2 regions of the Brevibacillus sp. NSP2.1 genome follow, and region 1 is predicted to be linked to the other one. Evidence: a T-box and tRNA genes for the amino acid it is inferred to sense, from the RefSeq annotation. Region 1 holds a T-box; the other holds one or more tRNA genes.
The links. A T-box is a leader RNA that pairs with one kind of tRNA and senses whether it is charged. The one in region 1 lies ahead of serS (serine--tRNA ligase), so its partner is inferred to be a tRNA-Ser.
Positions count from the first base shown of each region.

Region 2: it encodes a tRNA-Ser, which carries the amino acid that the T-box ahead of serS (serine--tRNA ligase) is inferred to sense. The anticodon was not compared.

Region 1 is NZ_CP048274.1:94,808-99,365, reverse strand. Features, by position in the region: gene M655_RS00535 (D-alanyl-D-alanine carboxypeptidase family protein) at 1-804, shown strand, start outside; gene pdxS (pyridoxal 5'-phosphate synthase lyase subunit PdxS) at 914-1,798, shown strand; gene pdxT (pyridoxal 5'-phosphate synthase glutaminase subunit PdxT) at 1,809-2,384, shown strand; T-box leader at 2,521-2,742, shown strand; gene serS (serine--tRNA ligase) at 2,795-4,075, shown strand.
Region 2 is NZ_CP048274.1:3,581,018-3,585,575, reverse strand. Features, by position in the region: gene M655_RS17395 (aldehyde dehydrogenase family protein) at 1-1,249, shown strand, start outside; tRNA gene M655_RS17390 (tRNA-Ser) at 1,328-1,416, shown strand; gene M655_RS17385 (acyl-CoA synthetase) at 1,771-3,339, shown strand; gene M655_RS17380 (exo-beta-N-acetylmuramidase NamZ domain-containing protein) at 3,504-4,558, opposite strand, start outside.

The sequences.
Region 1 (4,558 bases):
ACCTCTTTCGTCACATCCAGTGGCTTGCCAGCGAATGAACTGGGGCCGTACTCCATCAAGACCGATCAAGTGGAAAATCTAATGTCCGCTCGTGATTCGGCCATCCTCGCCAGAAACCTGATTCGTGATTTCCCGGAAGCGTTGGAAGTATCGAAGATCCCGCGTTTTACCTTCCGTCCCGGTTCTAAAAATGAATTGAAAATGGCGAACAACAACTGGATGTTGCCTGACCTCCCCAATTACTATCCGGGTGTAGACGGATTAAAAACAGGTTATACACAAGCAGCAGGTAATTGCTTTACTGGTACTGCAGTTCGTGATAACATGCGCTTGATTTCTGTTGTAATGGGAACAGACAGCAAAACAAAACGCTTCGTGGAAACAAAAAAGCTTTATGACTATGGATTCAGCAATTTCAAATTAACGAAGCAATTGGACAAAAATGTTTCTGTAAAAGGTTTTGAAACTGCACCTGTAACGAACGGAGTAGAACTCAACGTACCCGCAGTAACTGCCACCGAAGTAAACATGCTGACCAAAATCGGAGCAGAGACAAAATTCACGCCAACCGTTACGTATCAAGAGCTGACCGCACCAATCAAGCAAGGCCAGGTGGTCGGTAAGCTCGTACTGAAAGAAGAAGGAGCGAAAGACGCCGACTACCTGCAGCCGGAAGACGCGGCAAAAGCAGGCGCAGATATAGTAGCCAGCCAGGAAGTCGAAGAGGCGAGCTGGATTCGTTTGTTCTTCCGCAGCATCATTCAATTTTTCAGCAATTTGTTCAGTAGCGGAACAGGAAATTAAATAATGGTTGTTTTCCCCCTCATCTATCGTTTACAATGACGATAACAAGGAACCATAACAGAGCATAACAGTTACGGTTCTGACTTCATGATGTAGGGGGAATTTTCACATGGTACAAGTAGGAACGTCCCGCGTAAAAAAAGGTATGGCTGAGATGCAAAAAGGCGGTGTCATCATGGACGTCGTAAACGCTGAGCAGGCAAAAATTGCTGAAGCTGCCGGTGCCGTAGCTGTCATGGCATTGGAACGCGTACCTTCTGACATTCGTGCAGCCGGTGGAGTAGCTCGTATGGCTGATCTCAGCATTGTGGAGGAAGTACTGAACGCTGTTTCGATCCCTGTTATGGCAAAAGCTCGTATCGGACACTTTGTCGAAGCGCGCGTACTGGAATCAATGGGTGTCGACTATCTGGACGAGAGCGAAGTTTTGACCCCGGCAGATGATTTGTACCACATCAATAAAAAAGAATTTACCGTGCCGTTCGTATGTGGCGCGCGTGATCTGGGCGAAGCGCTTCGCCGTATCGGTGAAGGGGCGTCCATGATTCGTACCAAAGGCGAGCCAGGAACCGGAAACATCGTAGAAGCCGTTCGCCACATGCGCACGATGATGGCTCAAATCCGCAAAGTGCAAGCGATGTCTTACGATGAGCTGATGGCAGAAGCGAAAAATCTGGGTGCCCCATACGAGCTGCTGGAACAAGTACACAAAACCGGCAAGCTGCCTGTAGTGAACTTCGCGGCTGGTGGCGTAGCGACTCCGGCAGACGCGGCGCTGATGATGCAGCTCGGTTCTGACGGCGTGTTTGTCGGCTCGGGGATTTTCAAATCGGAAAACCCGGAGAAATTCGCCCGCGCGATTGTTGAAGCGACTACGCACTACACAGACTACGAACTGATCGCTCGCGTATCCAAAGGTCTGGGAAGCGCCATGACGGGAATCGAGATTTCCAAAATTCGCGAAGCAGACCGCATGCAAGAGCGCGGCTGGTAAGGTGAGCAGAATGAAAATCGGTGTACTCGCTTTGCAAGGGGCTGTAGCAGAACACTTGCGCATGCTGGAAGAAGCAGGGGCGACAGCCGTTCCCGTAAAAAAGGTGGAAGAACTGGACGAGCTGGACGGATTGGTTCTCCCAGGCGGAGAAAGCACGACGATCAGCAAGCTGATGCACAAGTACGGATTCATGGAGGCGCTCCAAGAGTTCGGAAAAGCAGGAAAGCCGATCTTCGGCACTTGTGCAGGCGCGATTCTTTTGGCCAAACAGATCGAGGGGCAAGATGATTGCCATCTCGGGCTGATGGCTATCAAGGTGGAGCGCAACGCGTTTGGCCGCCAAAAGGAGAGCTTCGAGGTGACAATGCCTGTGGCTGGTGTGGGTGCAGATTACCCGGCAGTGTTCATCCGGGCGCCATATATTATGGAAGTCGGAGAAAACGCAGAAGTGCTGGCCAAGTACGAAGAAAAGATCGTGGTAGCACGAGAAGGCCACTATCTGGCGGCCGCCTTTCACCCGGAATTGACGGAAGATGCAAGACTGCACAAATACTTCCTCGACATGGTGAAAGAATACAGAAGCTAATAAAAGCCAAGCTTGCATGAAAAGATCGGCATTGACAAAATGCCGGTCTTTTCTTTTTGGTACAAGATGATGGCGGAGCGCCCTTTACATACGTATAGAACCTGTAGTACAGTTAACAATAGAAGTATGTATGAATGAGAATGCGATGATGAGAACAAGTACTTCACATCAACCTGGTGTAGAGAGTCGGTGGTAGGTGCGAACCGATCCGGTATGTGAGGGAATCCATCTCGGAGTGGCAAAGGAATGAACTTTGCCCGGAACCGTCCCGTTATGACGGATGGAGTGGATAGATGCGCCAGGGTTGGGCATGTATCAACGAGGGTGGCAACGCGGGTACACAACACTCGTCCCTTATTAGGGGACGGGTGTTTTTTGCATTTTTATTATGGATTCGGAGGGATTCGAACATGTTGGACGTAAAAGTACTGCGGCAAGATTTGGAGGAAGTAAAACGCCGTTTGGCGCATCGCAATGAAGATATTTCCGCTCTGGATCAATTTGCAGAGGTCGATGAAAAACGCCGCCAAGTGATTCAGGAAGCAGAGGCGCTGAAAAATAAACGGAATACCGTGTCTGAGCAAGTAGCAGTCATGAAGCGGAACAAAGAGAATGCCGACCACCTGATCGCGGAAATGAAAGAAGTAAACGAACGCATCAAGAAGCTGGACGAAGAGCTGCGCAAGCTGGATGAGCAGTTGGAATTCATTTTGCTGAGCTTGCCAAACCTGCCGCACGAAAGCACGCCGATTGGGACTTCTGAAGACGACAACGTGGTGGCATGGACGTGGGGCGAGCCGCGCAGCTTTGGCTTCGAGACCAAACCGCATTGGGAGCTGGCCAGCCAGGCAGGGATTCTCGATTTTGAGACGGCTGCAAAAGTAACCGGAAGCCGCTTTGTCTTTTACAAAGGACTGGGAGCTCGCCTGGAGCGCGCATTGATGAACTTCATGATGGACCTGCATGCCACCGAGCACGGATACGAGGAAGTCATCCCGCCATACATCGTAAACCGCGCAAGCATGACCGGAACCGGACAGTTGCCGAAGTTTGAGGAAGATGCTTTCAAGCTGGAGGGACCAGACTACTTCCTGATTCCTACCGCAGAGGTGCCTGTCACCAACATGCACCGGGATGAAATTATGGATGGAGCAGATTTGCCGCGATACTATGCTGCTTTCAGCGCTTGTTTCCGTTCGGAAGCGGGATCGGCTGGTCGCGATACACGCGGGCTGATTCGCCAGCACCAATTCAACAAAGTGGAGTTGGTGAAATTCGTCAAACCGGAAGATTCGTATGATGAGCTGGATAAGCTGGTGAAAAACGCAGAGAAGGTACTGCAACTGCTTGGACTTCCGTACCGTGTCATGAGCATGTGCACGGGCGACCTCGGATTTACGGCAGCGAAGAAATTCGATCTGGAGGTATGGATTCCAAGCTCGAATACGTACCGCGAAATCTCGTCTTGCTCGAACTTCGAAGACTTCCAGGCTCGCCGCGCCAATATTCGTTTCCGCCGCGACACCAAATCGAAGCCGGAATTCGTGCATACACTGAACGGCTCGGGCCTCGCCATCGGCCGTACAGTAGCGGCGATTTTGGAAAACTACCAGGAAGCGGACGGAAGCATCACCATTCCGGAAGTGCTGCGTCCGTACATGGGCGGAGTAGCAAAAATCGAGCCGAAATAAGCGGGGGGAAGAACCCCATAAATAAGCACAGCAGCCTTTGATCTTTGTTTGGATCAGAGGCTGCTTTCTTTTTGGGCGGCGAAAAGGCGAGAGAGCAGGGGGAAAAGGCAGCTTGGAAAATGTGTTCTAATACAGTTATAATTTTTAGAAAATTGTGTTGCACTGTACTAATCTCTGTTATATAATAAAAACAAATCAAAAGAACATTGTTTTAATACAGATATGGAGGGAATGGGAAATGGACTGCTATCGGTGTGAAGGAAACGGCGAACAGAATTGCCCACGATGCGGAGGCGTTGGTCATGATGACAACGGAGCGGCTTGCCATCATTGCTTGGGGGACGGACATGTGAGCTGCAGTCATTGCAGTGGCAGCGGATATCAGGATTAAGCCATTTTTTTGAATCTTCTGTACTATAATAATTGGACAAAATTCGATCTGTACCATAATAATTCAGATGTTATCAAGGGAAGGTGAACAGG
Region 2 (4,558 bases), 2.2 Mb from region 1:
GCCTGCTTACCAGCGGGCGGCTATCCTGGAAAAAATCGCGCTCCTTTTGGACGAACGGATGGAGGAGGCGGCCCGGATCGTCGCGCTTGAGGCCGGAAAACCGATCAGGACGGCGCGGGGGGAAGTGATCCGCACCGTGCAAACGTATCGGTTTGCAGCGGGAGAAGCCAAACGGCTGCACGGAGAAACGATCCCGCTCGACGCCGCAATCGGCGGAGAAGGTCGCCTGGCGTACACGGTCCGCGAGCCTTTGGGCGTCGTCGGGGCGATTACGCCGTTCCCGTTTCCGCTCAATCTGGTTGCGCACAAGGTCGGACCTGCGCTCGCTGCGGGCAATGCCGTGGTGCTGAAGCCCGCTTCGCAGACGCCGCTCAGTGCGCTTTTGCTCGCCGAACTGGCCGAGCAGGCGGGACTCCCGCCAGGGGCGTTGAACGTCGTCACAGGCAGCGCAGCCGTCGTGGGCGAAAAGCTGGTGACAGACCCAAGAGTTCGCGCCTTGAGCTTTACGGGAAGCCCGGCGGTCGGGATCGACATTCGCAACCGCGCTGGCCTGAAAAAAGTGATTTTGGAGCTGGGGGCCAACTCTGCGGTCATCGTCGATTCCGACGCGCAACTGGACGAGGTGGTGCCGCGCTGCCTGTTTGGCGCATTTGCTTATTCCGGCCAAGTCTGCACGTCCGTCCAGCGCATTTACGTCGCAGAGGGCCTGTACGACGAGTTTGTCAGCCGCTTTGTGGCGCAGACGAAGGCGCTCTGCGGCGGCGACTCGCTCGATGAGCACGCTGACTTTTCCGCAATGATTCACCCGCGGCAGACCGAGCGTGTGCTGGAGTGGATTGGCGAGGCGCTGCAACAGGGAGCACGGCTTGCCTGTGGCGGCGAAGTGGTGGAGCGGATGCTGTTGCCGACCGTTTTGACCCATGTGCCGCATACGGCCAAAATCTGTTGCGAGGAAGTGCTTGGGCCTGTCGTGCTCATCAACCCGGTAGCGTCCCTGCAAGAAGCGATCCGCCTGGTCAATGACTCGCGCTACGGTCTGCAGGCAGGCGTGTACACGAACAACCTGAGGGCTGCGCTGGAAGCGGCAGATGAGCTGCGGGTTGGAGGCGTCATCATCAACGACATTCCCACCTTCCGGGCCGATCATATGCCGTATGGAGGCGTCAAGGAAAGCGGCTTGGGAAGAGAAGGCGTCAAATACGCCACAGACGAGCTGAGCGAGCTGAAGCTCGTGGTGGTCAAGCGCTGAGACAGCCAGCGGCAGTCGGTCTGGAGGCGCTTGCAAGCGCGCTTGGCGCTATGCTATAGTTAAATCAGTCAGCAACGCGGAGGGATACCGAAGTGGTCATAACGGGGCGGTCTTGAAAACCGTTAGAGTGCAAGCTCACGCGGGTTCGAATCCTGCTCCCTCCGCCATCTTTTTTGCAAGCAGCCGATATAGGATGTACAGGACGAAGCGATCTCTTTTTTGCAGAAGAGGTCTTTTTCTTTTACAGCAGGAAAAGGTCAAGCTGCGGGTTTGGCAGCAACGAGACGGTCGCTGGGCAGGACAGCCGTTTTTTTCCTGAAAATCCAGAAGAACCAATATCGAAGCTTGGCGCGATATGATATATGCTGTACACAAGGACTCGATTGTTTCTTGGGGCCTGCGGCAGCTTCAATAATGCAGAGGGGGCTTCCGCTTTTTTTAGGATAAAATATCAGAAAATAAACATTATATAGAAGATTAAGATATAATAAAAGGGAAACGAGGATGAGGGAGGTATCACGATGATCGAAGCCCAACGAGCCAGAAGAAATACGCTTGGTGACATCCTGCGAAGAAGCCGAATGCGTTACCCGGACAAGATTGCCTTGCAGTTTGAGGAGGAAGTTCTTACATACAGCGAGCTGGATCAGCTTGTCAATCAGGCGGCGCACACCTTCCTCGCCAACGGTTTGCAAAAAGGCGAGAGAGTGGCGGTGCTGTCCCGAAACTCCATGGATTTTGTCATTCTCAACTTCGCGCTGGCCAAAGCGGGACTGATTATGGTGCCAATCAACTTCATGCTGAATACGAGCGATGTGGCGTTTATTTTGGGGCACGCGGAGGTGAGCGCCTGCTTTGTGGCACCGGAGTTTCTCGCCGTGGCGCAAGAGGCGATTGGACAGGCCGATCTTTCGCCCAAGCTGCTGTCGCTTGTCTCCAGACCCGCGAAGCCGGAAGGGGAGTGGGTGCCGTTTCGCACGTTGATTCAGGACGCGAGCACGGACGAGCCGGAGCAGGAGCTTTCCGACGACGATGTCGCCCACATTTTGTACACGAGCGGTACGGAGTCGCGGCCAAAAGGGGTCATGCTGACGCACGGCAGCATTTTGTCCGAGTACGTGAGCACGATTATTGATGGGAACATGTCCCACGACGACGTGGCGATCCACGCGCTCCCGTTGTTCCACAGCGCACAGTTGCATTGTTTTCTCGGTCCCTATATTTATCTCGGGGGCACGGGCATCATTTTGGAGCAGGCGACGCCTGGCCTGATGCTGGAGATGGTCGAGACGCATAAGGCGACACAGCTTTTTTGCCCGCCAACAGTTTGGATTGCCTTGCTGCGCTCTCCCGATTTTGCCTCCCGCAACCTGTCCTCGCTGCAAAAGTGCTACTACGGAGCGGCGATCATGCCGGTGGAGGTGCTGAAGGAGCTGGGGACACGCTTGCCGAACGCACAGTTCTACAACTTTTACGGGCAGACAGAGGTAGCGCCGCTGGCGACGGTTTTGTCGCCGAAGGACCAGATTCGCAAAGCAGGCTCGGCAGGCAAGCCCGCGCTGAACGTGGAGACGAAGATTGTGGATGATGAAGGTGTCGAGGTGCCAAGAGGCTGCATTGGCGAGATCGTGCATCGGACCAGCCATGCCATGATCGGCTATTTCCGCGACGAGGAAAAGACGCGGGCTGCCTTCCAGGGAGGCTGGTTCCATAGCGGTGACCTGGGGATTATGGATGAGGAAGGGTATATTACGGTCGTCGATCGGAAAAAGGACATGATTAAATCGGGTGGCGAGAACGTAGCGAGCAGGGAAGTGGAGGAGCTGATTTATCAGCATCCGAAAGTGTCCGAGGTGGCGGTGATCGGCGTTCCGCACCCGTACTGGATCGAGGCGGTGACAGCGGTCGTTGTGCCGAAGGCTGGCGAGACATTGACGTCAGAGGAGTTGCTCGCGTTTTGCAAGGAGCGTCTTGCCTCGTTCAAGGCACCGAAGTACGTCTTCATCACCGACACGCTGCCGCGCAACCCTAGCGGGAAAATATTGAAGCGCGAACTGCGTCTGCGGTACGATACGCTTCCGACTTCGTAGTTGCCTGTTTGCAGACGGGCAGGGTGATGGTGATAAATGAAAGTCCGGTTTGACTGTGGCAGGTGGGTAGAGGGATAGTGGCAGACTGACAGACTAACTGCGATAACAGAAAACCCGCCCGATGGCCGGAAGCGTCCGGTTTGTCGAGCGGGTTTTTCCGTGTTCTATTTCACATTGGAGACAGTCGGCCGGTCAGGGCTGATGACTTCGAAGCGGTAGCCTTTTGACTTTAAAAAGGTGATGACTTCCGGAAGTGCTTGCGCTGTTGGCGTTTTGGTGCTTGCGTCGTGCATGAGTACGACAATCTCTTTTTGCGATTTTACTTGCTGCTTGATATTGGCGAGCGCCTGTTGGGCTGTGTATTGATTGCTGCGGGCGTCGCCGTTGGTGACATTCCAGTCGATGAAGATGTAGCCTTTTTTGTTCGCTTCGGCTTTGATGGCACTCATGACTGTTTTTTGCTTGTTGTACCGTTTCGGGTCCTGGTATTTGAGGCTGACCGTGTTGGTGCTGCCGCCCGGGTAGCGGAACAAAACAGGCTTGGTGCCGATCGCTTTTTCTATGAGCTGATTGCCTTTCTCCAGGTCGGCGAAAAAGGCTTCGGTGCTTTTGTAAACGACTTGGTAATCGTGCGAGTACGTATGCCCGCCGATGGCATGGCCTTCCGCGACCGCCCGCTTCAAAATCGCTTCGTTGCCAGGGACGTGTCTGCCTACGATGAAGAAAGTAGCTTTCACCTGGTATTTTTTCAGTGTATCGAGTACGTGCGGCGTCACAGGCGACGGGCCGTCGTCAAACGTCAAATACGCGATTTTTTCCCCTGGCTTCGGCGCTGGTGCAACGGGCGGCTTGGGAGCCGGAGCGGTCGCGCCAGGTGGCTGGGCAGTTCCCGGTTTCGGAGCCGGAGCCGTCGTGCCGGGCGGTTGAGCAGTTCCAGGCTTCGGACTGGGAGCCGTCGTACCCGGAGGCTGAGCAGTTCCAGGTTTCGGAGCCGGAGTAATCGTGCCAGGCGGTTGAGAAGTCCCAGGCTGCGGAGCCGGAGCCATTGTACCGGGCGGCTGAGCCGTTCCAGGCTGCGGAGCTGGGGCCGTTGTACCGGGCGGCTGAGCCATTCCAGGCTGCGGAACCGGAGCCGTCGTGCCGGGCGGCTGAACCGTCCCAGGCTCAGGAGCCGGAGCGGTTGTACCAGGCGGCAGTGTTGCCCCAGGCTGGCTGTGGA